Regions from separate parts of the Cohnella sp. 56 genome, predicted to be linked through region 2. Evidence: predicted binding sites of a transcription regulator. Region 2 holds the regulator's gene; each other region holds the start of a gene.
The links. The regulator Rex, encoded in region 2, represses fermentation and respiration genes when NADH is low (regulators of the CRP and FNR family bind a similar motif). The targets are predictions, from matches to a motif close to TTGTGAAATATTTCACAA.

Region 1 (10,487 bases), on a different contig from region 2:
GTCGGGTCGCCGCTGAACAGCTCGTTGTAATCCGGCGTACGCAGGAACTTGACCAGCCGCAGCTTCATGACCAGGTGGTCGATCAGCTCCTGGGCTTCCACTTCGGTCAGCGTTTCTTCCTGCAGGTCGCGCTCGATGTAGATGTCGAGGAAGCTGGACACGCGCCCGAGGCTCATTGCCGCGCCGTTCTGCTCCTTGATCGCCGCCAGGTAGGCGAAGTACAGCCACTGCACCGCTTCGCGGGCGTTCGTCGCCGGTCCCGAGATATCGTAGCCGTAGGCGGCCGCCATCTGCTTCAGCTCGCCGAACGCGCGGATCTGCTCGGACACTTCCTCGCGCAGCCGGATGACGTCTTCGCTGATGACGTCCTTCTCGAGCAGGTCGAGGTCCGCCTTCTTCGCCGCGACCAGCTTGTCGACGCCGTACAGCGCCAGCCTGCGGTAGTCGCCGATGATCCGGCCGCGTCCGTAGGCATCGGGCAGGCCGGTGATGATGGCCGCCTTGCGAGCGAGCCGCATCTCGGACGTATAGGCGTCGAATACGCCTTGGTTGTGCGTCTTGCGAATGTCGGTGAACGTGCGCACCATCTCGTCTGGAATCTTGTAGCCGTACGCCTCCGCGGCGTCCTGCGCCATCCGGATGCCGCCGAACGGCTGCACGGAGCGCTTCAGCGGCGCATCCGTCTGCAGGCCGACAATCTTCTCGAGCGCCTGGTCGATGTAGCCCGGGCCGTGGGAGACGATCGTGGAGACGGTCTCCGTGTCAACGTCCAGCACGCCCCCGTTGTCCCGCTCGCGCTTCATGAGACCGAGCACTTGGTCCCACAGCCGCTTGGTCGCTTCGGTCGGATCGGCCAGGAAGTTCGCGTTGCCCGTATAGGGCTTGAGGTTGCGGCCCAAAAAGTCGTTCACGTCGACCGACTTCTGCCAGGCCCCCTCCTCGAATCCCCGCCAGCCGTCCAGTCGGCCGGATTCGCCAATCGTTTTATTCAGGATGCTCATGATCGTTAACCTCCCGTAATCGACTTCGCCCGGACCGGAGCGAGGCTCCGGCCCAAGCGACATGTCCGTAGATGCTGATGTTAGAACTTGCCGTAGAAGGCGTTCCGGTACACGTCCGCAAGCTCGGTGACGAGCGGCATGCGCGGGTTGGCGGTCGTGCATTGATCCTCGAACGCCCGGTCGGCGAGCTGATCGACCCGCGATTCAAAGTCCGCTGCATCGAAGCCGAGCGCCTGGAACGACTCCGGAATTTGCAGCGACAGGTTGAGCTGGCGAATCGCGTTGATCAGGCTGTTCACGCCCTCCTCCGTCGTGCGGGCTTGCAGGCCGAGCAGACGGGCGATGTCCGCGTAGCGCTTGTCGGCGACGAAGTGGCTGTACTTCGGGAACGATGCGAACTTCGTCGGCTGCTGCGCATTGTAGCGGATGACATGCGGCAGCAGAATCGCGTTCGTGCGGCCGTGCGCCGTATGATACTGTCCGCCCCATTTATGTGCGAGACTGTGGTTGATGCCCAGGAAGGCGTTCGCGAACGCCATGCCGGCGATCGTCGAAGCGTTGTGCATCTTTTCCCGCGCATAGGGGTCGGCCTTGTGATACGAAGCCTCCAGGTTGTCGAACACGAGCTGGATCGCCTTGAGCGCGAGGCCGTCGGTGAAGTCGTTGGCCATGACCGAGACGTACGCTTCGATCGCATGCGTCAGCACGTCCATGCCGGTGTCGGCGACCGCCGTCTTCGGCAGGCTGTATACATAATCCGGGTCGACGATGGCTACGTCAGGCGTGAGCTCATAATCGGCAAGCGGGTACTTGGTATTGCCCTTGTTCTTGTCGGTGATGACCGCGAACGACGTCACTTCCGAGCCCGTGCCCGATGTCGTCGGGATCGCGACGAACTTGGCGTTTTTGCCGAGCCGCGGATACTTGTAGATCCGCTTGCGGATATCCATGAACTTCTGCTTGAGCGAGTCGAAGCTCGTGTCCGGATATTCGTAGAACAGCCACATCGCCTTGGCAGCGTCCATCGGCGAGCCGCCGCCGAGGGCAATGATGCAGTCCGGCTTGAACTGCGCCATCATCCGCGTGCCCCGTTCGACCGTGTCGACCGACGGATCGGGCTCGACGTCGCTGAAGATCTCGACCGACACCGGATTTTTGCGCTTGCGCAGGTAGTAAGCGACCTTCTCCACATAGCCGAGCTTCACCATCGCTTCGTCGGTGACGATCATGACGCGGCTGATGTCCGGCATTTTCTCCAGATACTGCGTCGCGCCCTTCTCGAAGTAGATCTTCGGCGGCACCTTGAACCACTGCATGTTGACTGTGCGGTACGCCACACGCTTGACGTTGATCAGGTTGACGGCGGTGACGTTCGAGGTCGTCGAGTTGTGGCCGTACGAGCCGCAGCCGAGCGTGAGCGAAGGCAGGTTCGTGTTGTAAATGTCGCCGATCGCCCCATGCGTCGAAGGCGCGTTGACGATGATCCGGCCGGTCTGCAGGCGAGCCGAGAATGCCGCGATGACCGCCTGATCGTTCGAATGGATGACCGACGAGTGGCCCATGCCGCCGAAGGCGATGACCTGTGCGGCGCGCTCGATGCCCTGCTCGGCCGTCTTGACCTTGTAGCAGGCGAGCACGGGGCTCAGCTTCTCTGCGGACAGCGGGAACTTGTCGCCCACGCCGGCCAGCTCGGCTACCAGCACCTTCGTCGCCGGCGGCACCTGGATGCCCGCCATCTCGGCGATCTTGACGGCCGGTTGTCCGACGATGACGGCGTTGACGGCGCATTTCTCTGCATTGATGACCAGCTTGGATACCGCCTCGACTTCCTCTTTATTGAGGAAGTAGCAGCCTTGTCGCGACATAAGCGCCTTCGCTTGGTCGTAAATCGGTTCGTCGAGGATAACCGCCTGCTCCGAAGCGCAGATCATGCCGTTGTCGAACGTCTTGGACAGGATGAGGTCGGTGACGGCTTGATCCAGATCGGCCGTGCGTTCGATGAAGCATGGCACGTTGCCTGGACCGACGCCGAGCGCCGGCTTGCCGGTGCTGTAGGCTGCCTTGACCATCGCGGAGCCCCCGGTCGCCAGCACGAGCGCGATGTCCTTGTGGTTGATCAGGAGGCCCGTCGCCTCGACCGAAGGATGCTCGATCCATTGAATGCAGTGCTCCGGCGCGCCTGCGGCTACTGCCGCCTCGAGCAGCGTTCTCGCCGCCGCCGCGCTCGACTTCTGTGCCGACGGGTGGAAGGCGAAGACGATCGGGTTGCGCGTCTTGGCTGCGATCAGCGACTTGAACATCGTCGTGGATGTCGGATTCGTGACCGGCGTGATGCCCGCGATGACGCCGACAGGCTCGGCGACCATCCGATAGTTCTCATACACATTCTCTTCGATGACGCCTACCGTCTTCTCGGCTTTGATGCTGTGATAAATATACTCGGTGGCGAAAATGTTTTTGGTGATCTTGTCCTCGTATACGCCCCGTCCCGTCTCTTCAACCGCGAGCTTCGCGAGCGGCATATGCTTGTCGAGACCCGCCAGCGCCATTGCCTGCACGATCCGGTCCACTTGCGCCTGGTCGAGCTTCATGTAGGCTTCGAGCGCCTTGCGGGCACGCTCGGCGAGCAGGTTCACCTCATCCTGCGCAGAGATGAATTCGACTTGCGCTTTTTCCTTCGTTGCCATATGTGCGGCCTCCATTCAAGTAAGTTTCTCTCCCGTCCGGACCAGCGTGGCCGGATTATGTCTGACGGCGGCCGGATCAAGACCCGGCCGCCGTGTCAACCAAGAAGTGTCAGCGAATCGTCAGTGCGCTACAGGCTTGCCGTGCGTGCCGTCGTGATGCGTCTTGTCGTTCACCCAATGCTTGATCTTGCCGCCTGCCTTGCGCAGCAGCGGGAGCAGGTAGTAGTCAAGTCCGAAGCGTCCGGCGTTGGCGCCGGCCGTGAAGACGATGAAGCCGAGGATGAGCAGCCAAGGGTTCGTGCTGACGGTGCCGGCGAAGAGGAACAGCGTGTTGAGCATCATCCCGAAGAATGCGGCCGTGACGGTGAGTCCACCTACGATCAGCCCTACGCCGATCAAGAATTCGCCGAGCGGGATCAGGATGTCGATGAGCTTGACGTTCGGCAGTGCGAAGTGCTGAATGAAGTAGGTGTAGTTAGGGAAGATGACTTCATTCGTCGCGTGGTCGGCTACCGGCTTGGTGACCGCTCCTTGCAGGAATCCTTTTGCCGTGAATCCGCCCGTCAGCTTGTGCCAGCCTGCGTCGATCCATTGCCAGCCGACGTAGATGCGAAGGAGCGTGACTGCGACTGCTGCCCATACATTTTCTCTGAACCATTTGGTGACCATATTGGCCATCTCCCTTTCGCCTTTAAGGCGTTTATTAGTAGCGTTTCGGTTGTCTTGCTTGCCTTACACCCTCAGTATGAGGCTTGCGGCGATTGCCGAATGTGATGGATATCACACTTTGCGTTATTTTCTTGTGAATTTTTTCACTTAAGTTTGCTCAGAAGCTGTACACGTTCGAGTGATCCTCCAACGTCTCGATAATCTCCTCCTCCTCGTTAAGCCGGTTTTTCAAAAACGCGTAAGCCTGAAGCAAGTAGGACGACAACGCCTTGGCCTCATCCGGAGAGATCGGGAGCACCGATTGCTCCAGCGTGTTCAGGAACGAGGAGATGAACCGCTCCGCCAGCCCGTAATCCTGCTCCATCAGCGTGAACAGATCCGGTTCTGTCTCGAGATACCATACCGCGTAGGGGAAGAGTTGTGTCTTCTCCCAGGAGATATGCGCGCTCCACTCGCTCATAAAGTGCTTCACCCGCTCGTTCAGGACGCGAATATGGTCGTTCAGGTGAAGGATGTCATCATCCTTGCGGACGGTGCACACTTGCGCGTACAGGTCTGCAAGTTCTTCCTCCAGCGCATCGTGCTCCTGTCTGGCTCTCACAACTGCATCGCTCAGTAGCTCGTAACGCTCGTCGTCACCGCCGTATGGCTGAAGGGGTTGCTGCGTATCGGCTGTCGTTTTCATTTGTTTGTGCCTCCTTCACTGTCTCGCGTGTTGCTTTCTTTGATGAGTTCAATATATCGCACATGCGGCGGTAGGAATGTGAAAAAAATCACATTTCGAGTCTCGACATAAATTTGCCATAAATCGGTACTGGGCCCGGGGTTGCTCCTGCTTTTTTCCCGTTTTAACGATATCCCCTTCGGTCAGGACGCTCCAAGCGGCAGGCAACCTCCAGTCGTATCTCCGACCGCCGTATCTCCAGCCGCCATCTCACCTTCACCCTCTCCTGCCCCCCATCCCGCTCCAGCGCTATCCCTTTTCGCCTGCACCTTAATCCTCGCCCTGTTCTCGCCGCCATCGACGCCTCCCCGTCCGTTTGACCGCGCACTCACGCCCCGATTTTCCCAGAATCCTTCTGAACAAAAGCGTGCATTCAAGTCCATTTTTTGTTACAATGAGAACAGGAGTTCTGTTTGGAGGAATGAGCATGCCGAGCCACTTTTCCGTACGTGAATCTTTGCCGGTTTATAGCGAGGACGACTGCGCCGGAGCTTTGTTCGCGGGCAAGTGGCCGAGTGGGTTCCGCTGCCCCCGCTGTGCGCATTCGCATTATTATGCGGTGACGTCGCGCGGGCGCAGGCTATTCGAGTGCCGTTCCTGTGCGCACCAGACCTCGCTCACGACAGGCACGATACTGGAGGGGACGCGTACGCCGCTGGTGAAGTGGTTTCAAGCGATGTATCTGATGCAGTTTGGCATCAGCGCCGTGCTGCTGGCCGAGCTGATCGTGGTGACGTACAAGACTGCCTGGCTAATGAACCACAAGCTGCGCCATGCGATCGGTGCGTGGGACCTCGACCGGCCCCTCGAGGGAGATCTGCAGCTGTTGGGCGAATATTATGGCTACGAGTATCATCGCTACTTCAGCAGCCGGACCGCTCAGGAGGACCTCAAGCCGCAGCCTGTCGTGATCGGCGCCTCCCTTAACGAGGCGAAGAGGATCGTTCATTTGAAAATGAAAGTCGTGGACGGCCCGGAAGGATGTGCCGCGACCGTCGGCAGCGCGGGCAGCGAGGATATGACGGAATGTTTTATACGACAACATGTGGCCGGCGAGACAGCGCCCGCACATGCGGAGATGCTGGAGCCAGGCCATCGAGGTCAGGCAGCGCCGCATGTTGCCTGGCGTGAAGCCGTGCGCTGGATGGCTTGGACGTTCGGCGGGATCGGCCCGAAGCATCTCCAGGCCTATCTCAACGAGTTCTGCTGCCGTCGCCTGTGCCGCAACGATATGCTCGCAGAGCTCATCGCCAGTTGCGGATCCACCAGGACAATTACCTACCGGGCTCTCGTCGGCGCACGTGCAGGCATCCGCCCCCTCAAGTGGGGACACAGACACCGGTCACGGAGCGCATGGCGCGCCGGATGACCCGACTGCCGCATAAAATCGAACGGCTTGATGATCCGTAGTGTTGTCCTGACGGAAGGGGATATTGTTCAAACGTGAAGGAGGAGGATACTGCTTTTACCTTACACCATTTTATGGAAATTTAGCATTCATTAGCTTGCCCCTTCTGGAGCGGGCGCTCCGGCGGCGCTCACTCGGTTTGCGCCGCCGGCACAGTCAGTATCACGGTCGTGCCGCGGCCCGGCTCGGACCGCAGCTTCAGCTCGCCGGATACGGCGCGCGCGCGTTCCTCCATGCTGAACAGGCCGACGCCGGCGCCGCTCGAAGCGCGGACGAAGCCGACGCCGCGGTCCTCAATGACGGCTCGAACCTGGCCTTCTTCTTCGGTTAGCGATATAGAAGCCTCGGAGACGCCGGCGTACTTGCCGATATTGGTCAGCGCTTCCTGCACGACGCGATAGATCGTCGTCTCGGCGAGCAGCGACGGACGTCGTCGCAGTCCGCACTCGAAGCGCACTTTGATCCCATAGTGGCTCTCGAAGTGCCCGATATACGTACGAAGCGCCGGCACGATGCCCAGGTCATCCAGCACGGACGGACGCATCTCCCATGCGAGCCCCCGCACCTCCGCCATCAGCTGCGACACCTGCTGCTCCAGCATCGCGAGTCCCTCGTCTTCTTTCTCAGCCAGCAATCGATCGATCGTGATCTTGAAGGAGAACAGACTCTGGCCGATCCCGTCGTGCAGATCGCGCGAGAAGCGCCGCCGCTCCTCCTCCTGGATCTGCATCATCTGCGCCAGCATGGACTGCAGCTCCGCCTCCGTCTCCTTGAGCCGAGTCACCTCGTGACGGATGGCCAAATATTGATAAGGACGACCGTCGCTGTCGATAAACGGGACAATCGTCGTATCTACCCAGTATTCGCGCCCGTGCTTGGATCGATTCCTGATCTCCCCGCGCCAGACCCGGCCGGAGGCGATCGTAGACCACAGCTCCCGCATGAACGCTTTGCCGTGATAGCCCGAGTTCACGAGCCGGTGATCCTGGCCGATCAGCTCGGTGCGGCTGTAGCCGGAGATCTCGCAGAACTTGTCGTTAACGTAGCGAATCTGACCCCGCCGGTCGGTGATGGCGACGATCGCGGATTCGTCCAGCGCGAACTTCACGTCGGCAAGCTGCTTGAGCGAGCGCCTGAGCTCTTCCCGGTAGCCCGCATCCGCCACGCCGTCATCCAAGCCCGACAGCAGTCCCTCCACCTGCGCGGCCAGCATCTCCGCATGATACGCCGGCCTTGCGTTGTTGTCCGGTTCAGTCAAAGGTCAACAGCCCCTTTTTCATCGCGAATTTGACAAGGTCCGGCCGCGTCCGCAGCTCCAGCTTTTCCATCAGGTTGCTCTTGTGGGATTCCACGGTTTTGACGCTGATGATCAGCTGCTCGGCGATCTCTTTGTTGGAGTAGCCCTGAGCGACCTTGGCCAGTATCTCCTTCTCCCGGTCGGACAACGATTCATAGGTGCCGGCATGCTCTCCGTTCTTGAGCTTGTCCAGATAATCGCTCATCAGCCGCTTGGTCGCGGAAGGGTACAAGTACGCCTGCCCGCCGGCCACATGCCGGATCGCGGAGAGCAGCTCATCATGCGGCGCGCTCTTCAATATATAGCCTGAAGCTCCAGATTGAATCGCGCGGAACAAATAACCTTCGTCGTCGTGCATAGTCAGAATGAGAACGGCGGTATCGGGCAGCGTCTTCTTGAGCTCGGCCGTGGCGGTCAATCCGTCCTTGCCGTGCGGCATGCTGAGATCCATGAGAACGACATCCGGCCGCAGCGCCTCCGCTTGGGCGATCGCTTCGTCCCCGTCCGCGGCTTCGCCTACGACCTCCATCTCTTGCTTGCCGCCCAGCAGCATGATCAATCCCGAGCGCACGATGGCGTGATCGTCGACGACCAATATCCGGATCATATGGTCCCTCCCCCGCTGCGAATGTATTGTTCCCATTCTAACATAGGGCAGGCCGTTCAGTCAGCGCATGACACCATGCGGTACTACACGGATCGCGCGGCGTGCTTGCCCGCGAGCAGTGCTCCGATTCGATCTGCTGCCTCCGAGATGAGGCGGCGTTCGTCGGTTCGGTACACTCTTTTGCGGCGGTCCCCGGCGATCAGCACGCCGCAGGGCGCGGACTCCCGGTACAAGGGCGCAGCGTATGCGGAACGGAGATCCTCAGCGAGCAGCAGCGGGTATTCGTGGAGTTGGCGGGAACAGACGAGCTCTGACATCTGCAGCGGCATCGCCCTGCCGACCTTGAGCACGGTAGCCGACAAACCGCGTCCGGGCCGCTCCGTGATGGCGAAGCAGCGTTCGCTCGTATGCCCGGATGCGAGCAGCCACTTGAGCGCATGCGTCGAAGCATCCGTCAAGCCGATCGCGCAGCAGTCGCAGCCTGTCTCGGCGCGGACCAACGCCATCTGCGCCATAACCGCTTCGCGGCGGTCCTGTTCGATCATCTCAGATTCCTCCCAAGCCTTCGAATAGCAACCTTATTGTTATAGTGTATCGCAGCGCGCCGCTAGCGTAAGTCGGGGAATTCCCCGAATTCGTCAGGGGGAAACTCCTGAATCGCACGGCCGCTGTGACGATTCTCACAAAAAGATAAGGGAATTCCCGCCGGAAGATCAGGAGGTTCCCCGATAAAACGAAAAAGCGGGATACGATATGATGGAGTCATCAAAGGAATCGGATGGGGGACGCGGTTATGGCAGTAGCGATGAAGAACAAGGCGGCCGGAGAACGGCAGCAGGATAATGGTCTGGGGATTCACCGCTTCTTTTCCGAGGACCAGTTCGCCCGTCTCGAAGAACTGATGTATCCGAAGCGTGCGGAAAAGGGAAGCTATCTGTTCTGGGAAGGCGATGCGGCCGGCAAGCTCTACTATCTGCGCTCGGGCAAGGTCAAGCTGCGCAAGTCGACGGATGAAGGCAAGGACTTCACACTGTCGATCATGCAGACCGGGGATCTGATCTGGGAGCCTGAGCACGGACTGTCGTCCGTTCATACGTTCAGTGCGGAGGTGCTGGAGGATGCCGAGGTCGGCGTCGTGCAGTGGAAGGATCTCGAGATTCTGCTGTACCGGTACGGCGACTTCGCCGTCCGCTTCATGAACTGGATGGCCATCGCACAGCGGGTGAGCGAGTCGAAGTTCCGCGATCTGCTGTTGTTCGGCAAGCCCGGCGCGCTCGCCTCGACGCTGATCCGCATGGCCAACACCTACGGTGTCGCCACCGCTGAAGGCATCAAGATCTCGCTCAAGCTGACGCATACGGAGTTCGCGGACCTCATCGGCACCTCGCGCGAGAGCGTCAACCGCATGCTGAACGGCCTGAAGGAAGAAGGCATCATCGATATACGCCAAGGGCGCATTATCATCATGGAGCTGAACAAGCTGCGCGAGATCTGCCACTGCCCGACGTGCCCCGGCTGTCCGAAGGAAATCTGCCGGCTGTAATCCGATTCCTCATAGGTCCGGCGATTATTGTAACGCAATCGTAATATGCGCTTCATCTTAGCTTCATGTTCGGCGGTTACAATACAGACATGACCCCCCTTTTCAATAATATAAACTTTGGGCTTGCAGCTTTTGCTGCAGGCCCGCTTTTTTTTGTCCGGCAAACCTTCGCACCTTCTTCTGGGCGGGCGCATACCGTATGTTAGCGTCATTCGCCCAGCCGAGGAGGTACTTGCATGACCCATAAAGGGAAGAACCGCAGCCGGTCCGCCGCCAAGCCGACGGTGCAGTCGCGGCCTGCAAAGAGCGAAGTCAAGCTCCATGCCAAGACGAACGTCAAGAAAAAAGCAGGCGTCGCAGTCAAAAAGAGCCGGCCAATAGACGATCTGGAACAAGCGATGCCGGTCAGGCAAATTCCATGGTGGTTCACGCCCGAGCATCAGCGCGCGCTAGGTCATGGCGGAGGCGGCACATTGGGCCACCTGGTGCCGCCACGTCCACCGCGTCCGCCGGGACCTCCGGGGCCGGGGCACGGACCGTTCCCGCCAGGG
Region 2 (10,487 bases):
GCTTCGAGGACGCCCGCCGCAATCTGGATTCGTGCAGCAGAGGAGCGGAGAGCGTGCAGCTCTCCTTCGGGAGCGCGGAGCTTGCCGCGCTCGCGCCGGGCTGACGGACCCGCTGCCGGCCGGCCGGCTCCGCGGCAGCCGGCGATCAGCAGGAAAGGAAGTCATGCATGAAATTTGCCGTTCTTGACTTTGAGACGACTGGCGTGTCGTCGCAGCAGGATGAGATTATACAAATTGGCATCGCGGTCGTCGACGAGACGGGCGCGCTGCTGTCTTCATACAGTTCGTTCGTCAAGCCTACGCGTCCGATCCCGGCATTCATCACAGGGCTGACCGGCATCAAGGACGAGAACGTGGCCGACGCGCCGGCAATCGAGGATGTCATCGCCGAGACGGTGCCGCTGCTTCACGATGCCGTGCTCGTCGCGCACAACGCGGGTTTTGACGCCGCCTTTTTGCAAGCCGCTCTAGAACGGAGCGGTTATTTGCCGTTTTCGGGGCGGGTATTGGATACGGTGGACCTGGCCCGGCTCGTTTTTCCGTTCATGCCGTCGTACCGGCTCGGCGCGATCACCCACGATCTGGGCATCGTACACGAGCGGCAGCATCAGGCCGACAGCGATGCGCTGGCGACCGCCGAAGTGCTGATCGCCTGTCTGAACAGGCTGCGCGCGCTCCCTACGCTCACGCTGGAGCGTCTGTGCGAGCTGACGGACGGCGAACACAGCGATCTGGGCTGGCTGCTCGCCTCGCTGCGCAGCGAACGGGACACCGCCTGGTTCGAGGAGCCGGACGGCTACCAATACTACCGCCAATTCGCCATGCGCATCTCGGATTGGACCGAGGACGATGCGGACCGCGAGGCCCAGCGCCAGCAGTCCGAGCGCGCGCTGTCGGAGATGTCGTTCGAGGCGTACCTGGACGGCGTCTCCGGCCGGATGCAGGAGCTGTTCCCCGGCTACGAGCAGCGGGAAGGCCAGCGCATTATGTACGACGAAGTGCACAAGGCGCTGTCGGACGATTCGCATCTGCTCGTCGAAGCGGGCACCGGAACGGGCAAGTCGCTCGGCTACCTGCTGCCCTCCCTTTATTATGGATTAAAAGAAAATAAAAAAATCGTCGTGACCACGCATACGATACAGCTGCAGGAGCAGCTGCGCCAGCGCGACCTGCCGCTCCTGCAGGAGGTGTTGCCGGTCCCGTTCAAGGCGGCCGTCTTCAAGGGCCGCAGCAACTACATGTGCCTGCGCAAGTTCGAGCAGCAGATGCAGACGCCCGCCTTCGCGCTCACCCGCGAGGAGGCGGTGACGCGCGGCCAGCTGGCCGTCTGGCTGTCGGAGACCGAGCGCGGCGAAGCCGAGGAGCTCAATCTCGGGAGCCGCTCCAAGGAAGAGTGGGGCGCGGTGGCGAGCGATGCCGACTCCTGCCTCAACCGGCAGTGCCCCTGGTTCCGCAAGTGCTTTTATCACCGCGCCCGCCAGGATGCGCTCAAGGCGGATCTGGTCATCACGAACCATGCGATGGTATTCACCGACATGCGCGCCGAGCATCGGCTGCTGCCGGCATACGACCGTCTGATCGTCGACGAAGCGCATCATATGGAAGAGGTCGCGAGCAATCATCTCGGGCGGCGGATCGGCTACGGGGCGCTCACGGCCGCGCTCGTCAGGCTGGCCAAGGATATGCGGTCGGGACAGCTGCCGAGCCTGATCTCGCAGCTGACCGGGCAGACGGCAGGCGCGAACAGCGATGCCTGGTCCGAGCGGGCGGAGGAGCTGCTGCCGCGCGTACAGGAGCTGAGAGAGGCGTGGGAGCAGTGGACGGACCGGCTGTACGCGCTGCTCGCCTCGAGCAGCGCCGCGGACGATGCCGGCGCGCTGAGCCTGCGGCTGAAGCCGGACGCGCTGCCCCGCGACTGGGAGTCGATCCGGGTCGACGGGGACAACGTCATTCTCCGGCTGTCCGATCTCGTGCGTCCGCTGGACAAGCTGCTCGCCGAAGTCCGGGAGCGCAGCGAGGATCTGGCTTTGCAGGGCTTGCTCACCGATATGAACGGCACCGTCAAGGAGCTGTCGAACCTGCGGGCCGACCTGCAGTCGTTCGTATCGTTGTCCGAAGAGAGCTCCGTATACTGGATCGAGGGACATACGCAGTACAAGAGCCGGTCGATCTGGATGTATATCGTGCCGGCGGACGTGAGCGGGCTGCTGAAGGACGGTCTGTTCGGTCAAAAAGAAAGCATCGTGCTGACTTCGGCGACGTTGACGGTGGACAAATCGTTCCAATATGTCAAGGAGCAGCTCGGACTCGACGAGGCCGAAGCGCAGGGCCGCCTGCGTACGGCGCAGCTGCCTTCGCCGTTTAACTACCGCAAGCAGGCACTGCTCCTGATACCGAGAGACTTCCCGGGAATCAAGGGGCGTGACGGGGAAGCCGCCTTCGTGAAGGCGCTGACCGCTTCGCTGGCTGAGGTCGCTGTCGAGACCCGGGGACGCATGCTCGTGCTGTTCACCTCGCACAAGATGCTCAAGACGGTGTACGAGCCGCTCAAGGCGGCGCTCGCGCCCGGTGATATTCAAGTGCTGGGGCAGGGGATGGACGGCAGCAGCCGCAGTCGGCTGACGGGCCAATTCATGGACCAGCCGCGGTCGGTGCTGCTCGGTACGAGCAGCTTCTGGGAGGGCGTCGACCTTCCGGGCGACGCGCTGACCTGCCTTGCGATCGTCCGCCTGCCGTTCCAGCCGCCGAACCATCCGGTGACGGAGGCCAAGAGCGAGCGGCTCACGGCCCAGCGCAAAAATCCGTTCATGAAGCTGTCGCTGCCGCAGGCCGTCATCAAGTTCAAGCAGGGCTTCGGCCGGCTCGTGCGGACGGCCTCGGACAGAGGCATCGTCATTTTGTACGATACACGCGTCATCGACACGAGCTACGGCAAATACTTTTTGTATTCGCTGCCCGGTCCCAAGATGGAGCATCTGCCGCTGGCCGGCCTCGTCTCCCGCGTCCGCGAATGGCTGCAGCCGGCTTCGGAGACGCCTGCCGACGCTGCGGCTGCCGGAGCGGACGGTTCGCAGGGCGGCGCGGCCGCAGACGGCGAGACCGCGGCCGCCGCCGAGGATTCCGCTGCTCAGGAGGCAGCATCCTCCGCGGACGGGCGTACGCAGGAGCCCGCCGCTCCAAAACGAAGCCGCGCGAAAAAATCGAAGGAAACTACCATCAAGGCGCCGGAAGGGGAACGAACCACTTGAAGCAGGTGAAAATATCGGAAGCGGTCGTCAGGCGCCTGCCCATCTATCTGCGGTATCTGAACGAGCTGAGCATCAGCGACGTGCAGACCGTCTCGTCCCAGGATCTCGGCGAGAAGCTCGATCTCAATCCCGCCCAGATCCGCAAGGACCTGGCGTACTTCGGCGAGTTCGGACGCAAGGGCGTCGGCTACAACGTAGGTTATCTGATCGAGAAGATCCGCCATATCCTGAACCTGGACCGCCCGATCCATGTCGCGCTGGTCGGCGCGGGCAACTTGGGCAGAGCGCTTTGCAACTACAATATGTACCTCAAGGACAATATGAAGATCGTCTCCGTGTTCGACGACGATCCCGCCAAAAAAGGCGTCTCCATCGGCAACCTGACCGTCAATCCGATCCAGCTGCTGCCGCAGGAAGTGCGCGACAAAGAAATCTCGATCGGCATCATCACGGTTCCGGCGAGCGAGGCGCAGAAGGTGGCGGACCGGTTCGTCGAGGCCGGCATTCGCGCCATTCTGAACTTCGCGCCGACCGTGCTGAAGACGCCTGCGGGCATACGGATTCATCATGCGGACTTCACGAGCGAGCTGCTGAGTCTCGCTTATTATATGGACCACGATCAACAATCGGAAATGACCGACGAGAGCGAAGGAGACGAATTATGAAGCGTTGGCTGATTGAGAACGGCGTATTCGCGGAGCTGTCCGCGGACAGGCAAGTATTCGAAGGCTGGATGTCGATCGAGGGCGGGTATATCGCCGCATCCGGCGAAGGCGTCGCCCCCGGCGAGCTGCGCGACGCTGCCGAAGAGATCGTGGACGGACGGGGCTTGCTGTTCATGCCCGGCCTTGTCAATACGCACGGACACGCGGCGATGTCGCTGCTGCGCGGTCTGGCGGACGACCTCGTCCTGCAGGACTGGCTGGAAAATCATATGTGGCCGATGGAAGCGAAGTTTACCGGTGACGACGTATTCTGGGGCACTTCGCTCGCTGCTGCCGAGATGATTCTATCCGGCACGACGACGTTCGTCGACATGTACGATCATATGGACCGCGTCGCGGAGGTCGCTTCTGCAGCCGGACTGCGGGCGACGCTCACGCGCGGCGTGATCGGTCTGTGTCCGCCCGACGTGCAGACCGCCAAGCTAGGCGATGCCGTACAGTTCGCCAGAGACTGGCAGGGCGCCGCGGATGGCCGGATTCAGGTCATGATGTCCCCGCATGCGCCTTATACTTGCCCGCCGGATTATATCGAACGGATCGTCGCGGCCGCCCACGAGCTTAATCTCCCGCTCCACACCCATATGTCCGAGACGGCTGCGGAGGTCGAGTTTAACGTCAAGCAATACGGCGTCCGTCCCGTAGAGCATCTGGACAAGCTCGGGCTGTTCTCCCGCCAGTCGCTCGTCGCGCATGCGGTGCATCTGAACGACGAGGAGATCGCTCTGCTGGCCGAGCGCGCGGTCGCCGTCTCCCACAACCCGGTGAGCAATCTGAAGCTGGCCAGCGGCGTCGCCAGAGTGCCCGATCTGCTGCGCGCGGGCGTGACCGTAGCGCTGGGCACCGACAGCGCCGCCAGCAACAACAACCTGGACTTGTTCGAGGAGATCCGCATGGCGGCGCTGCTGCACAAGGGCGTATCCGGCGATCCGACCGCCGTCCCCGCAGCCGAGGCGCTGCGGATGGGCACGCTGTACGGCGCGCGCGCCATCGGGCTCGGCGATGTGACGGGCTCTCTGCGTCCCGGCTTCAAGGCCGATATTACGGCCGTATCGATCGACAAGCCGCATTTCATGCCGCGAACCGACTATATCTCGCATCTCGTCTATGCGGCGAGCGGCGCCGATGTCGCCCACGTGTGGGTGGACGGGCGCCAGCTGATGCGCGGACGGGAGCTGCTCACGCTTGACGTCGAACGCATTCGCTTCGAGGCGCAGCGCAGCTTCGAGAGGCTGCGCGGATGACGCCGAGCCGGACGGCTGCGCGCAGGAGGCAGTCCGTGTGGACCGGATGGCGGCTCGCGACGATCATCGCCGGCTTCATCGTATTCGTCGCCGTGCTGTTCGCCCTGTATGTCCGCAGCGCGGACGAGGACTATCGCAGAGAGTCGCATGACGCGATCGCCAGAGCCAAGCAGGAGGCGGGCCTCACCAAGATCGAAGCTGCGACCAAGCACGTATGGGAGCAGTCCGTCTGGGTGGTCGAGGGCCGCGACGGCACGAATACCGAGTGGTTCGTATGGCTGCGCGATGACGGCACAGTGAAGGAAAAGGCGAGCGACGGACTGACGCAGAGCGAAGCCGAGCAGCGATTCGAGTCGGGGCATCCCGGCAAAAAAATCGTCCGTACGCTCCCCGGATGGTTTTCGGGCCAGCCGGCATGGGAGATCCGTTATATCGACGACGCCAAAGAAGCCAGACAAGCGATCGTATTTCTGTCTTTTAAAGACGGGAGCGAGCTTAAATCCTACAACCTGATCGCATAGCCATCATGATTCAATTTTTGCGGCCGCGCACTGAGCGCAGGCCGTATTTTTTTGCGCGCAACTCCACTCTTACCCGGCTGGCAAACATTTGACACAACTTTTTAAGCGTATATGTATTAAAAGTCTATCAAAATATGATATACTGACCGATGTACTGTTGTAGCGGATGAATTGATATACGAGATGCGCAACTTACTAAAGGAGGCTAATGCCTGAATGAAAATGCGAATCCTGCCTATAGCGACGACGGCGGTGTTATCGGCTGCGGTGTTGTTCGGCGGTTGGTTTGCTTATCGTCATTATGGCGTAGAGCAGCCGCTCGACCGTACGGCGGCGAAGGTGCCGGGCGTCGAATCGGCGCATACGGACATGAATGCGGACGGCATTACGTTAAAGGTCAAGCTGAGCAAGGACGCCGATCTGGCGGATGTATATAGAACGGTAAAGGAAGAAGGCGCGCGCTCGATCGGCTCCAAGAGCCTGAAGCTCGTGGCGGAGAACGCCGACAACGAGAAGCTTGAGAAAATATGGCGCTCGGCGCTGTTCGACGTCGCGCAGGCGATGGACCGCAAGGAATATACGGGCATTCGCGATGCGATGGCAAAGCTGTCGTCCGAGACGCCCGGACTCGAGGCTTCGACCGAGATCGACGATGACAACGTTTATATCAGTCTCAGACTCGACGGCAGCGCCAAATATGTGATTTTACCGCGTCAGGGAGACCGGATGGAGGTGTGGCCGAATGCATAATTGGAGAACCTACGGCAAAGAGATTGCGATCGGATTCGTGCCCGTTTTCCTGGTCTTTATGATTTTTGTCGGCGTACCGCCGCTGCCGCTCCTGCTCGGCGCAGGTCTGGCGACCGGCCTGCTGTTCCTGGCCAAGTCGCGCAGCGGCATGGCATTCGGCGGCGCTATGCGCAAGACGGCGACCCGGCCTCCGGCTTACCTGACGTTCGAGGATATCGGCGGTCAGGAGCAGGCCAAGCGGGAGCTCGTCGAGGCGCTTGATTTTCTCGTGCAGCGCGAGAAGATCGAGAAGCTCGGCATTCGGCCGCTCAAGGGCATCCTGCTCACCGGCCCTCCCGGCACGGGCAAGACGCTGCTGGCGAAGGCCGCCGCGAAGCATACGAACTCGGCGTTCGTGGCCGCATCCGGCAGCGAATTCGTAGAGATGTACGTCGGCGTCGGCGCGGGCCGCATCCGCGACCTGTTCCGGCAGGCGCGCGGCATGGCAACGAAGCAGAAGAAGGACAGCGCGATCATCTTCATCGACGAGATCGACGCGATCGGCGGCAAGCGCGACGGCAGCCAGAACAAAGAGTACGACCAGACGCTGAACCAGCTGCTGACCGAGATGGACGGCATTCAGGGCGACGAGTCCGTGCGCGTGCTCATCATCGCGGCGACCAACCGCAAGGAGCTGCTCGACAGCGCGCTGACCCGTCCCGGACGGTTCGACCGGCACATTCAGGTCGACATGCCGGATCGCCAGGGACGCGAGCATATTTTGAAGCTGCATGCCCGCAACAAGCCGCTGGCCGACGACGTATCGCTCTCGAAGGTTGCGGAGGAGACGTTCGGCTTCTCCGGCGCCCAGCTTGAGAGCGTCATGAACGAGGCCGCGATCTACGCGATGCGCGAGGAGAGCGAGCAGCTGCGGCCGGTGCATCTGGCGCAGGCAATCGACAAGGTGATGATGGGCGAGCGGATGGACAGGGAGACGACCAGCGAGGAGCGCGAGCGCGTGGCGCTGCACGAGCTCGGTCATGCGATCGTCGCCGAGTCCGTACGGCCCGGCAGCGTCGCCCAGGTATCGCTCACGCCCAGAGGCCAGGCGCTCGGCTACGTGCGGCATCATCCGCGCAAGGACAGCTACCTGTATACGAAGGCCTACCTCGAGGCGCAGATCCAGATTGCCCTCGGCGGCGCGGCCGCGGAGGAGCTGCATTACGGCGGACGGAGCACCGGCTCACGCGGCGACTTCGATCAGGCGACCAACATCGTCAGGACGCTGATCGAATCCGGCATGACCGATCTCGGCATCATACATCCCGAAGCGCTGACCGCCGAGCAGTGGTCCAAGGAGAACGCCCGCATCCTGGACGCGCTGACGGAGAGCACGAGGCAGCTGCTGGCCGGACATATGGACACGTTCGCCAAGCTGCTCGACATTCTGATTCGCGAAGAGACGCTGTCCGGCGATGAGCTCCGCGCTCATCTCAGCGCTGCGGCAGCCTGATAACGGTCGTCCTGCATGCCGATCCTTGCGGCAGCGGGACGGCTTTTTCCTATTTTTCGGAGCTTTGCGTGACGCCGGCTTTGTCGAATGACCGATCCGCAGAATTGTGGTAACATAATAATTTGAACCGGATGTCATTTGTCTTCGTCCAATAATGAGGTGGTTGCTTGCAGAGCTCTGACGCTAATTTTGAGTATCTTAAATATATGAGCGACTCCGACGACAAAAAAACGGTGCTGCATGAGCTGATGACCGCCTATGGCAAGGAAGTCTGGAACTTTGCGTTCAGCCTGACGCGCAAATGGGATGTCGCAGACGATATTACGCAGGACGTATTTGTCAAAGTATTTAAAAATCTGGATACGTTTCGAAGCGATTCTTCGATTCGTACCTGGCTGTTGACCATCACGCGCAACACGGTAATCGATCATCAGCGCTCCGCGTTCATACGCCGCGTATCGCTGACGGATTGGAGCCTGGAGACCGGTCAGCGGCGTTCGGTGGAGGATGACGTCATCGAACAGCATGCGGTGAACGACCTATGGAAATTGGTGCTGAAGCTTCCCGTTAAATCACGCGAGGTATTGATCCTTTACGCGCATCACCAGCTGTCGCTGAAGGAGATTGCCGAGGTGCTCGGCGTGACCGAGGGAACCGTGAAGTCGCGGATGTTTCACGCTCGCCGCAAAATCGCCAAGTTGAAGGAGCGTAGCCCCCATGGAACAGAATGACAGAGATTTTATGCAGCAGTTGTCGCGCGGGCCGCTCACCAAAAATGGTTTTGACGCGAGACTGGTCGCCCGGATCGAGGAGGCGATCGACCGTCCCGTCGCCCGGCGCAGACCCTGGATGCGTCTCGGCTGGCACGGCGCTGGCGTCGGAGCGCTGGCCGTGCTGCTGCTTTTCGCAGGGTTCTGGCATTGGTCGTTCGGGTCCGGGGGGCTGGCCGGCTCGATCGAACTCAAGGGCGCCGTCCAGACGGCGGGCACGGAGTCGCCGATGTTCGCGGACGCGCGGGCCGAACTGCACTCGGCGTTGCTCCTGGGCCTTCGCAGCGACAGCGCCAGCGATACGGGCAATGTGGTGAGCGGGTATCGGACGCTGTTCGTCGCGCCGGAGGACGGGCAGTTCGAGCTCGAAGCCCAGGGCGAGGGCATCGTGATGCCCTACGGACAGAACTTCTGGAAGATCGACTCCGTATCGTCGGCGCCCGATGCCGATGCGCTCAGCCAGAAGCTGATCGCATATCCGCTGACAGGAAAAGAGGCGGCCAAGACGAATGCGATCCAGCTGCGCCAAGTATCGGAGGTGCCTCTGATGGAGCGGCTGCTGTTCGTGGGCAACAAGTACGTGTCCGTCGAGCAGAATCTGTCCGATGCGCCGAACCGCAAATACCGCTGGGTCAAAGACATGGATCAAGTCGCTTCGACATCGGTGCGGGCAGCGTTCGAGCCCGAGCAGGAGCCGCATGTGCCGCTTGCGGCGGCGATGCGTGAGGCCGGAAATGTCGCTACCGCCGAAGCTGAGGCCTCCCCGGCCGTCGGACTCGAGCAATGGTCGATCATCAGGCGTACCGGCAGCTGGGTCGCGGCGGCGGCCGAGACGACGAACGGCCAGCCGTATGCGCCGCTCGAGAATGCGACGCTGACGGAGCTGAAGACGCCGCTGCCCGAGTCCTTCAACCAGTTCGATACGCTGTATCCGACCTGGTCGCAGGTGCTGAAGATCGAACCGGCGGCCAAGGACGCGTTCTCGTCGCCGAACGAGGATATGCTGGTCGTCGTCCTCGAAGACGAGCTCGTGATCTATCCGTACCGGCAGCTGGGCGGCGACCGCAACCCGCTCCGCTTGTCGCTGGAGGCGGGCGAGACGCTCGTCATGGCGCAGTGGGCGAAGGAAGACAAGTATGTGACCAACTGGAAAAAGCAGCTCGCCGAGCTGCTGAGCGTTCCGACAAGCACGGCCGGCGTGGAGTAATAGCATTATAGGAGCTGTCCCAAGTCATGGATTTGACCGGGGCGGCTCCCTTTTTTTGACATTTTCCACTGCTGATCGGAGCAGGATGCAAGCGATATCGGCGCGAAGCGCCGCTGCAGCAACAGCGCAGGAGAAGCGGAGCGCGCGTTCGCTCGGAAATGCTTCAACGCAAATTAATACTTTACTAAGGTAACGCATTAACGTAATATTGAGTTAAAGTGGAATGGGAGGATTCAATTCCCCACAAGTCAAAGGAGATGGAGCAAGCTGATGCCAAACGACTCGAACGACCCGAACAATCGATCGACAATGCAGACTGAACATCAGCCCGGGATCGGTCCGGCCCCGCGCGCGACACTGTCGAACATCAAGCCCTACGTTCCGGGACGGGCGATCGCGGATATCCGCGCACAATTCGGAGTGGAGCGGGTCGTTAAGCTGGCCTCCAACGAGAACCCGCTCGGACCTTCGCCGCTCGCGATCAAGGCCGTTCATGATCTGCTGCCGGAGGTGCATCGTTATCCGGACGACAG
Region 3 (10,487 bases), on a different contig from region 2:
TTGGACGAGCTTAAGGCAGCGATCACGCCGGCGGCGAATGCCACGTTCGAAGTGTACAATGCGGACGGAACGACCGTAGCTACCACCCTGGCGACCGGTACGAAGGTGATTGTCACCGCGCAGGATGAGACTACGAAGGTAACGTATACGGTAACGGTGAACTTAAGCACAGCCGCAACGTTGACCTCGACGATCGGCACGGTGAGCGCGGACGGTACTGCGGACGAGAGCATCACGGACGTTCCATACGGCACGACGTTGGACGAGCTTAAGGCAGCGATCACGCCGGCGGCGGATGCCACGTTCGAAGTGTACGATGCAGACGGGACAACCGTAGCTACAGCCCTGGCGACCGGCAAGAAAGTAATTGTCACCGCGCAGGACGGCACCACGCAGGTGACGTACACGGTAACGGTAAATTTGAACACGGACGCTACGTTGACCTCGACGATCGGCACGGTGAGCGCAGGCGGCACTGCGGACGAGAGCATCACGGGCATTCCGTACGGAACAACACTGGACGAGCTTAAGGCAGCGATCACGCCGGCAGCGGATGCCACGTTCGAAGTGTACAATGCAGACGGGACAACCGTAGCTACAGCCCTGGCGACCGGCAAGAAAGTAATTGTCACCGCGCAGGACGGCACCACGCAGGTGACGTACACGGTCACGGTAATTCCGGCGCCGACCTATACGGTGACGTATAGCGGCAACGGGGCCGCATCCGGCAGCGCACCGACCGACAGCGGTTCCTATGCGCAAGGCGCTGCCGTCTCTGTGAACGGGAACACCGGGAATCTGACGAAGACGGGTTATACGTTCGCGGGCTGGAATACGGCGGCGGACGGCGGAGGCACGAGTTATGCCGCAGGCTCGACTTACATCATGGGCACGTCCAACGTGACGTTGTATGCGATGTGGACGATCGACACGTATACGGTCAGCTTCAACAGCAACGGCGGCTCGGCGGTTGGCAGCCAGTCCGTGAATTACAATCTGTTGGTCACAAAACCGGCTGATCCGACGAGAAGCGGGTATACGTTCGGCGGATGGTACAGCGACGGAGGGTGGACGGCACAGTTCAACTTCGCCACTCCGATCACGGCAAATACGATCCTGTATGCAAAGTGGACGGCCAACGAGACGGGCGGCCCTTCCGGTGACGGTGACACTCCGTCAGTACCGCCGGCTGGCAACAACACAGTACCGCCGACCAGCAACACAGTGATCTCGACCAACGGCACGCTAACGCTGCCCATCGGTCGATCGGGAGAGGTCAGCCTGGGCGATGAAGTCAAAATTATAATTCCTGCCGATGCGTCGGCCAAAGAACTGAAAATAACGATAGAAAAATTGGCAGACACTCAAAAGCTGCTCACAAGCAAGAATGTCCCGGTCAGTTCGATATTCGAAATACTGAAAAACTTTACGGAAAACTTCAATAAAGAGATCACCATGACCTTTACCTTCGATCCGCAAAAGTTAAAGGGCGCTCAGAAGCCTTCTGTATTTTTCTACGACGAAATCAAGAAGGTATGGGTGGAAGTCGGCGGCGAGGTAAAAGGCAGCACCATCACTATCAAGGTTAACCACTTCACGAAGTATGCGGTATTCGCAGCAGGTCAAGGCGCAGACGCACCGACCGATCCGGGTCGGCCGATCAGCTTCAGCGATATTGCCGGGCACTGGGCAGAGGCGAGCATCAAGCAAGCAGTCAGCCTTGGCATCGTCAGCGGCTATCCGGACGGCACGTTTAATCCGAACCGTATCGTGACCCGCGCTGAATTTGCGGTGATGCTGATGAATGCGCTCAATCCGCAAGGGGACGGAGCCGCACTGACATTTGCCGATAAAGAAAAAATCGGCGCGTGGGCGCAGACATCGGTCGCGTTAGCGGTGCAAGCGGGCATCCTCGCAGGTTACGAGGACGGCACCTTCCGCCCGAATGCCCGAATCACGCGTTCGGAGATGGCGGTGATGATCGCCAAAGCGCTGGGACGGCCAGTTGAAGCCGCAACGGCAACAGGCTTCGCGGACGACAAGGACATTCCGGGCTGGGCGAGAGGCGCAGTCGAGGCGACAAGAAAGCTGGGCATTATCGAAGGCAAAGGCGCGAATGCATTTGCGCCGGGCGATAGAGCGACCAGAGCGGAGTCAGTCACCGTGCTGCTGAAGCTGTTGGCGCAAAAGGACAAGTAAACAAGCAAGGCTGCTTTGCATTCAATGGCAAAGCAGCCTTGTTTTTGTTCCGTGGCGCTGCATGCCTATTAAAACGATGAATGAGAGGCATTCCGCCATGCTTACAGCGCCTGTCCGCTGTCGACCATGATGATCTGGCCGGTCATCGCCTCCTGCTCCAGGGCCGCACAGATCATGGATGCGATATCTTCGGGTGTCGAGATGCGCTTCAGGAGCAGGCGGGGTGCAAGCTTGTTCATTTGCGCTTCTCTACCGTCCCACCACCTTGTAGCGACGGCGCCCGGCACGACGCAGTTCACCCGAACGGCGCCGAGCATCGGGTCGGAGTTCTACTTCGAGCCCTTGTTCAAGGAGAAGTTCGTGGTCCTGTTGCCCGAGGATCATCCGCTTGCGCGGCAAGCCGTCATTGAACCGGAGGATTTGCAGGCGTATCGTCTCCTCGTCACGGCGGCGACTTGCCCGTATCGCAGGAAGTTGGAGATGACGATGCAGGAGAAGGGCAATGTGACGCTTGATATGATGGAGATCGGGAGCATGACGGCGTTGAAGCATTATGTCGAGAACGGGCTGGGGATCGCCCTTGTCCCTGGCGTGATGGTGGAATCCGGTCTAAAAGGGACAACGGTCAGGGCGATCACCGGGAGCCTCATCGATATGACATTCGGAATGTTGTGCAAGGAATCGGCATACCCGTTCCAGCTGGCGAGTCAGCAGCTTTATCGGCATCTGAAGCAAGCCTTCGCAGTCAGCAGGATATAGGCTGCTCCGACAGGGGGCTAAGCGTTCTGGATGCCGTGCTTGCTGGCAATTTGCTCGCCCTGGTTGGGCTGACCCTTGCCTTGGACGATCAGGTCGCGGAGACTGCCTCTGATGTAGATGCCCCAGGAGTCCGTACAGACGTCGTAGCACTCGTATGCGGGAACGAGGCCGACATGGGTGAATCGAACCTCGGTCTGGCCGTCCTTCTCGGCGATCTCGAACACAATGTCGGTCCCCGTCCACTCGCTCTTGTCCTGAACGAAGTTGAAGTAGTTGTCCGCAATATGCCACACCACCTTATGACCCGGAACAAGCTCGGTAATATGGAGGGTGCAGCGGTGAATGTCTTGATGGCGGTACTTGAATTCGCCGAGCTCGTCGGTTCTGCCTTCAATTTCTTCCGACCACCACCCGCGGACATGGTTGATGGCAGTGTAGACCTGTTCAGGGCTCTGATCGACCGTAAAAGAAATACTGTAACCTTGATCCATGTGTGTAATCTCCCTTGGTTTATTGTTGACTACACACCGAGTATAAGGATTGTACTTGCAAAACACAAGTACAAACTTGCAAAATGCAAGCGCGATTTATATAATGATCTCATGAAAAAGCGATCTTCTACCGTTTGCCCAATCGTATATGCGCTCGATATATGGGGCGATCCCTGGAGCCTGATCGTCCTGCGGGACGTCCTGATTCATAACAAGCGGCATTACCGCGAATTTCTCGCTTCACGCGAACGCATCTCCACCAACATATTGAGCGCACGGCTCCAATCGCTCGTCGAGGCCGGCCTGCTCGTCAAGACCGAAGGCGATTCGAACCGCGCACAGACCATGTACCGGCCGACACAGCAGGCGCTCGATCTGTTTCCGGTCATTTTTGCCATCATGCATTGGGGTTTGAAATACAATCCGAATACCGATATGACGATTCCGATCATGCAAGAGCTGGTGACCAACGAAAAAGGGCTGGAGCAGCGGCTGCTGCAAAACTTCGGCGATGTTACCTCATAAAATAATGCGGCCAAGTACGAAAGCCGACTCTGCGGGCTGTGTCGGCTTGTTTGCTGTGCCACGACTTGCTCGCCTGGCCGTCTCGGCGATTCCGAATCCAAAGGCTCACCCAATCTCGGGGTAAATACAGGGGTACGGTGTGTGTCATTGAAGAGGGGAGAACGAGCATATGAAGCAGGCGATCCTGATTGTGAATCCTACGCCTCATCCGCACCTTTACGGCGGGCATGTCGCTGCTGCTGGGCCAATTGCACAATCACAAGGACGTCATCTACTTCACCGCCCGCAGCGTGTCGGTGAGCTCCCCGAACCCCGTCGGCACGAGTGTGGACGGCGAGGCAGGGCCGCCCTTGCCGCTTGAGCTCGACATCTTGCCGCGTTATATCGAAGTGCTCGTGCCGGAGCCTTCGGCCGTATAGCGTCACATCGCCCCACCCGCATGCAGCGTGCAGCTGCTGCGGTTTTTTTGCGATCCTGCACAACCACCGGACGAACGCACTTTTTTTTCTTGTCCACATTTATACCTTACCGTATCGATTCGGCGTGCATGTACTGAACGATACCAATGACAAGGAGGTTTTGGATGTGGGGAGCAGAAGACCGCAAGGCTACGACCCCGTTCAGATCCATAACTCAACTTCGTTTAATGCGTTCGGGAGAGTCGAATATGCCTCTCTCTTTTGCAGCGACGACAACTATTCGGTTCAGCGCGACGATACGTGGAGAGCCTCCAGTCGCGGCGCCTGCCTGCTGACCCGAATCACCGCCACGGTCCGCACGCCGAGCGGCAATATCGAAGCGACGCCCTATACGTCTTCCGGCACCTCTTACAGCAACTTCGCCATCATCCAGACAGGCGTCAATCAGTTCCAAGTGACGCGCGTCGTGAGCGGCAAAAAGCGCAGGTAAAGCCCCGAGCGGGGCACGATCAGCCTAAAGCCCCGAGCGGGGCACGATCAGCCATCGCGCAATCAGGAAAAGACGGCAGGCCTGAAGTCAAAGGCCGGCCGTCTATTTTGGCGTTGCGCGAAGGCCCCGGTTCTCGCAATTCGGCGAACGGCGGCGCCGCTCCCTGCAGACCTAATGCTGCTTATACCGCAATATTTTGCGATACATCGAGGTGTCCTGCAGACGGCGGAAAGGGCGCAAGTCCGGCTTGTAATTGCCCTCGATGATCCAGATCCGGCGGCGACTGTCGATGCCGATATCGAATCCGACCTGCCTCAGCTCGGGGTAGCGCATCCCCAGCCGTTCGGCAGCCGACAGTGCGAGCCGTTCCGCTCGGGCGAGCAGGCCGCGATCCCCGATTCGGGCCAGTCGCAGCGCCTCCGGCGCCGGAACGGTGCGGCCGGTCACATTGGTGACGAGATATCCCGGCGCCGCCACCTTCGCGTACGAGCCTGTCGCTACCCAAGTGGACGCAGCGTCTTTTTTTCTCTGTGCCATGATCCGAATATCGAACGGCTTGCGCCCGATTCGGGCGAGCTGCAGACGCCTTTGGACAATGTAGCCGCGGCCGTTGTTTTGTTTGCGGAGCCATGCGAGCAGCTTGTCGGTGTCACTGATGGCGACCGCCATGTTCTCATTCTGAATCCAATAGGCGTGCGCGCCGTTCCGGCTGATGAAGACGATGCCCCTGCCATAGCTGCCATCGCGAGGCTTCAGTACGACGCTTCGGTATTGAAGCAGCATTCTCGACAAAGCGTTCCTGCGAAGCAGCCGCGTATCCGGCAGCCGGCCGGCGAGAGCGGACGCATCGCGCAGGATGCGATATTGCAGCCATTTGTCTCTTGGGATCGACATCGGGATCACATGCCTTCTGTTGAATCGTCTACGGTAACTCTAAGCCAGATTTGCGATCGGCATAAGCGGCGATCCGCCCATATTTGGAGTCAAGCCGGGACGTCCGGGGAAAATCATTACATATAATTACAGTATTTTGCCCGATTGTGACATTGCTCACATGCTCGATTCACAGGCGTCTCTATAATGATTTTGAAGTAAGAGAGGAGGCCTATTTGTGGACGCATTGGAGCTGGCGCGATGGCAATTCGGCATTACGACGATTTATCATTTTTTGTTTGTGCCTCTATCGATCGGACTCGCGTATCTGATCGCTTTCATGAACACGCTGTACGTGGTCAAAAACGATGAAAAGTACAAGCGGCTCACGCAATTCTGGGGCAAGCTGTTCCTGCTGAACTTCGCGGTGGGGGTCGTGACGGGCATCATGCAGGAGTTTCAGTTCGGGATGAACTGGGCGGACTATTCGCGTTATGTGGGGGCCGTGTTCGGCGGTCCGCTGGCGGTGGAAGCGCTCGTGAGCTTTTTTCTGGAGTCGACGTTCCTCGGCATCTGGATATTCGGCTGGGATAAGCTGCCCAAGAAGGTGCATCTGCTGTCGATCTGGCTCGTCGCGATCGGCGCGACGCTGTCGGCGCTGTGGATTTTGGCGGCCAACTCGTTTATGCAGGAGCCGGTCGGCTATGTCATCAACAACGGGCGGGCGGAGATGTCGAACTTCTTTGCGCTGCTCGGCAACAAGCAGCTATGGGTCGAATTCCCGCATGTCATCTACGGTGCGCTGTGCACGGGCGGACTGTTCGTCGTCGGCATCAGCGCCTACAAAATATTGCGCGGGCATCAGGCCGAGGCGTTCAAGGCTTCCTTTTCGATCGGCATGGTCGTCACGCTCGTCGGCAGTATTCTGACCGCGTTCGCGGGGCATGAGCAGGCGCAGCATCTGATGGAGACGCAGCCGATGAAGATGGCGGCGGCCGAGGCGCTCTGGGAGACGACGGGCGAGCATGCGCCGTGGACGGTCGTGGCCGCGATCGATCCGGAGGCGAAGGACAACCCGGCCAAGCTGGAGGTGCCCTACCTGCTGAGCGTGCTGTCCTACAACAAGCTGAGCGGGGCTGTGCCGGGCATGAACGAGCTTCAGGCGCAGTACGAGCAGCAGTACGGACCGGGCGACTATATCCCGCCGGTGCGCACGACATTCTGGAGCTTCCGCGTCATGCTGGCGTCGGGACTGCTGATGATCGGGGTCGGCTTGCTCGGCATCTGGAAAATGTATCGGGGCAAGGTGCTGCAAAGCCGGCGCTTCCTCTGGTGGATGATGCCCGCGATGGCGCTGCCGTGGCTCGGCAATCTGTCCGGCTGGGTGATGACCGAGGTCGGGCGTCAGCCGTGGCTCGTGTTCGGCTTGCAGAAGACGGCGGACGGCGTGTCTCCGCTCGTGTCGAGCGGCATGGTGCTGACCTCGCTCATCGGCTTCACCGTCGTATACGGACTGCTGGCCGCAGCGCTCGTGTATCTGATGCTGCACTTCGTCCGCCAGGACGACATCGCGGCGGAGCAGCCGCACAAGGCGAGTGCGGGCAAGCCGGCGCTGCCGATGCTGTGACGGGCAGGCTGCGGGCGTGACGGATTTGATATCGATATCGGAAAGAGAGGCGAAAATACCGCTATGCTGGAGACGTTATGGTTTGTGCTGGTGACCGTGCTGTTCATCGGCTTCTTCTTCCTTGAGGGCTTCGACTTCGGCGTCGGCATGCTGACGAAGATTCTCGGGCGCAGCGACACGGACCGCCGGGTGATGATCAATACGATCGGGCCGGTATGGGACGGCAACGAGGTATGGCTGATTACGGCGGGCGGGGCGATCTTCGCCGCCTTCCCCAACTGGTACGCGACGCTGTTCAGCGGCTTCTATATGGCGCTGTTCCTGATGCTGATCGCGCTTATCGGACGCGGGGTGGCGTTCGAGTTCCGCAGCAAGCTGGAGAGCGCCCGCTGGCGGGCGACCTGGGACTGGATCATCTTCTTCGGCAGTCTGCTGCCGCCGCTGCTGTGGGGCGTGGCGCTGGCCAACCTGATGCGCGGCGTGCCGATCGACCAGACGACGAACTATGTCGGCTCCTTCTGGGATCTGATCTCCGTCTACTCGGTGCTGGCTGGACTGTCGATCGTGCTGCTGTTCCTGCTGCACGGCTCGCTGTTCCTGTCGCTGAAGACGACGGGCGAGCTGCGCGAGCGGGCGATTTCCTTTGCCAAAAAAATCGGCGCCTGGACGAGCGGCGCGCTGCTGCTGTTTGTCGTGCTCAGCTACTTTGAGACGGATATGTTCACGCGCCACGGGATCTTCCCCGGCATGGTGCCGATCTCCGCGGGCTTTGCGCTGCTGGCGGTGCCGCTGCTCATCAAGGCGGGCCGCGAAGGCTGGGCGTTCATCATGACGGGGCTGACGATCGTGCTGTCGACGGTGACGGTGTTCATGTCGCTGTTCCCGCGCGTCATGATCTCGTCGCTGAATCCCGACTGGTCGCTGACGATTCACAACGCTTCGTCCAACGAATATACGCTCAAGGTGATGACGATCGTCGCCTGCAGCGTACTGCCGTTCGTGCTGGCCTATCAGATCTGGACGTACTGGGTGTTCCGCAAGCGCGTGACCCCGGCCGACCACCTGGACTACTGATATGATGCGGGAACTGTTCCGTCAGGTGGCCGGCGTGCGCCGATTGTTCGCGATCAGCATCGGCCTCGGTCTCGGCGCGGGCATGCTGCTCATCCTGGAGGCGGCCTGGATCGCGGATATCGCGGACCGCGCCTTCCTCCGGGGCTCGCCGCTGGCGCCGCTGCTGCCGGCGTTCGCCGTGCTGCTGCTGTGGATCGCGCTGCGCGCCGTTCTGCAGACGGCGGGCGAGTACGCGTCCGCCCAGATGGCGCTGCGGATCAAGGGCGAGCTGCGCGTGCGCCTGGTCGCCAAGCTGGCGGAGCTGGGCCCGCGGGGGACGGGCGGCGAGCGCTCGGGCGAGCTGCTCGGCACATTCTATGAAGGCGTGGAGCAGCTTGAAGCGTATTTGTCGAAATATTTGCCGCAGGTCGCGCTGTCGATGCTCGTGCCGGCGGCCGTGTTCGTCGTCGCGCTGCGGCTCGATCTGGTGTCGGCGATCGTGCTGGCCGTGACGATGCCGCTGCTCGTGCTGTTCATGATTCTGGTCGGCGTCGCGGCCAAGGGCAAGGCGGCCAAGCAGTTCAGGACGCTCGGGCTGCTCGGCGGGCATTTTCTCGACGTCGTGCGCGGACTGCCGACGCTCAAGGTGTTCGGCCGCAGCCGCGCTCAGATCGAGATCATCGGGCGGCTCAGCGAGGACTATCGCCGCGAGACGATGGGCACGCTGCGGCTCGCCTTTTTATCGGCGCTCGTGATGGAGCTGTTCGCAACGCTGAGTACGGCGGTTGTGGCCGTATTTTTGGGGCTGCGGCTCGTGGATGGCGGGATCGGGTTCGAGCAGGCGTTTCTGGTGCTGCTGCTGACGCCGGAGTTCTACGCGCCGGTGCGCGCGGTCGGCACGCAGTTCCATGCGAGCGCGGCGGGGATGAGCGCGATCAAGCGCATCGTCGAGCTGCTCGGCATGGAGGGCCCGGGCTGGCCGGAGCGGGCGGACGCGAGGGAGCTGCCGCCGATGCGGACTGCCGGGGGCGCGGCTGCGGGAGAAGGGCAGGGCTTGGCTGCGGGGCTGGCAGGCGGAGTAGGCGCTGAGGTTGGGCCGAAGATAGGGCAGGCAGATGCGGCTGCGGGGCGAGCCGGAGGAGCGGTGTACGGGCGGACGATCGAGCTGCGCGATGTCAGCGTCCGCTATCCGGGCGCGGAGCGGGATGCGGTCAGCGGCTTGTCGCTGACGATACGTCCCGGCCAGCGCGTCGCGGTCATCGGACCGACCGGCGCCGGCAAGAGCACGCTGCTCGACCTGCTGCAGGGCTTCGTCCGGCCGACGAGCGGCGCGATCTACATCGACGGCATCGATATGGCGGAGCTGTCGATGGTGGCATGGCGGGCGGAGCTGTCGGGCGTGCCGCAGCAGCCGCGGCTGCTGCCCGGCACGATCCGCGACAATGTGGCGTACGGTCGTCCCGACGCCTCGGACGCCGATGTGCTGTGGGCGCTCGCGCTGGCGGGCGCGACGGACTTCGTGTCCGCGCTGCCGCAGGGCGCGGATACGCCGCTGGGCGAAGCGGCGCGGCTGTCGGGCGGCCAGCAGCAGCGGCTCGCCATCGCCAGGGCGCTGCTGAGAGAGGCGCCGCTGCTGCTGCTCGACGAGCCGACCACGGGGCTCGACGCGATCCGCGAGGCGGAGCTGCGCGGCACGCTGGACGCGCTGCTGCGCGGGCGCATGTCCGTCACGGTGGCGCATCGCCTCGAGACGGTGCGCGGCGCCGACGTCGTGCTCGTGCTGGCGGACGGGCGGCTCGCGGAATGCGGGTCGCCCGCGCAGCTGCTCGCAGCGGGCGGGCTGTACGCGCGGCTGGCTGCGGCCGCGCTCGGCGAGGAGCCGGCTGCGCCGGCGCTTGCCGCCGTGGCGCAGCCGATGGGGCGGAGCGGCGCTGCTGCGGCAAGCGTCGGCGGCTCGGCCGGACGCGGCGCCGTCGCAGATGCGCCAGCCGCCGCAGCGGCGGCCGGCTGCGCCGCTCCCGGCGAGCCGGGAGGCGAGGGCGGCCGGCTCG

Region 1: the regulator Rex is predicted to act here: its motif matches at 5,119-5,136, upstream of VQ071_RS15430 (hemerythrin domain-containing protein).
Region 3: the regulator Rex is predicted to act here: its motif matches at 5,922-5,939, upstream of VQ071_RS14230 (cytochrome ubiquinol oxidase subunit I).

What each region holds. Positions count from the first base shown of each region.
Region 1 is NZ_JAZDQE010000008.1:82,674-93,160, reverse strand. Features, by position in the region: gene pflB (formate C-acetyltransferase) at 1-1,001, opposite strand, end outside; gene adhE (bifunctional acetaldehyde-CoA/alcohol dehydrogenase) at 1,082-3,688, opposite strand; gene VQ071_RS15435 (DoxX family protein) at 3,809-4,357, opposite strand; gene VQ071_RS15430 (hemerythrin domain-containing protein) at 4,515-5,042, opposite strand; partial or broken gene VQ071_RS29320 (transposase) at 5,476-5,679, shown strand; gene VQ071_RS15425 (hypothetical protein) at 5,740-6,450, shown strand; gene VQ071_RS15420 (PAS domain-containing sensor histidine kinase) at 6,620-7,747, opposite strand; gene VQ071_RS15415 (response regulator transcription factor) at 7,740-8,393, opposite strand; gene VQ071_RS15410 (GAF domain-containing protein) at 8,477-8,938, opposite strand; gene VQ071_RS15405 (Crp/Fnr family transcriptional regulator) at 9,187-9,936, shown strand; gene VQ071_RS15400 (hypothetical protein) at 10,173-10,487, shown strand, end outside.
Region 2 is NZ_JAZDQE010000004.1:274,208-284,694, reverse strand. Features, by position in the region: gene VQ071_RS09530 (hypothetical protein) at 1-104, shown strand, start outside; gene dinG (ATP-dependent DNA helicase DinG) at 168-3,248, shown strand; gene VQ071_RS09520 (redox-sensing transcriptional repressor Rex) at 3,245-3,913, shown strand; gene VQ071_RS09515 (amidohydrolase) at 3,910-5,214, shown strand; gene VQ071_RS09510 (cell wall elongation regulator TseB-like domain-containing protein) at 5,250-5,735, shown strand; gene VQ071_RS09505 (hypothetical protein) at 5,952-6,485, shown strand; gene VQ071_RS09500 (AAA family ATPase) at 6,478-7,977, shown strand; gene VQ071_RS09495 (RNA polymerase sigma factor) at 8,184-8,708, shown strand; gene VQ071_RS09490 (hypothetical protein) at 8,695-9,954, shown strand; gene hisC (histidinol-phosphate transaminase) at 10,225-10,487, shown strand, end outside.
Region 3 is NZ_JAZDQE010000007.1:101,144-111,630, reverse strand. Features, by position in the region: gene VQ071_RS14270 (S-layer homology domain-containing protein) at 1-2,199, shown strand, start outside; partial or broken gene VQ071_RS14265 (SDR family oxidoreductase) at 2,301-2,504, opposite strand; gene VQ071_RS14260 (substrate-binding domain-containing protein) at 2,431-2,958, shown strand; gene VQ071_RS14255 (SRPBCC family protein) at 2,976-3,449, opposite strand; gene VQ071_RS14250 (winged helix-turn-helix transcriptional regulator) at 3,561-3,974, shown strand; gene VQ071_RS14245 (hypothetical protein) at 4,202-4,393, shown strand; gene VQ071_RS14240 (hypothetical protein) at 4,560-4,883, shown strand; gene VQ071_RS14235 (YheC/YheD family protein) at 5,055-5,777, opposite strand; gene VQ071_RS14230 (cytochrome ubiquinol oxidase subunit I) at 5,995-7,383, shown strand; gene cydB (cytochrome d ubiquinol oxidase subunit II) at 7,447-8,457, shown strand; gene cydD (thiol reductant ABC exporter subunit CydD) at 8,459-10,487, shown strand, end outside.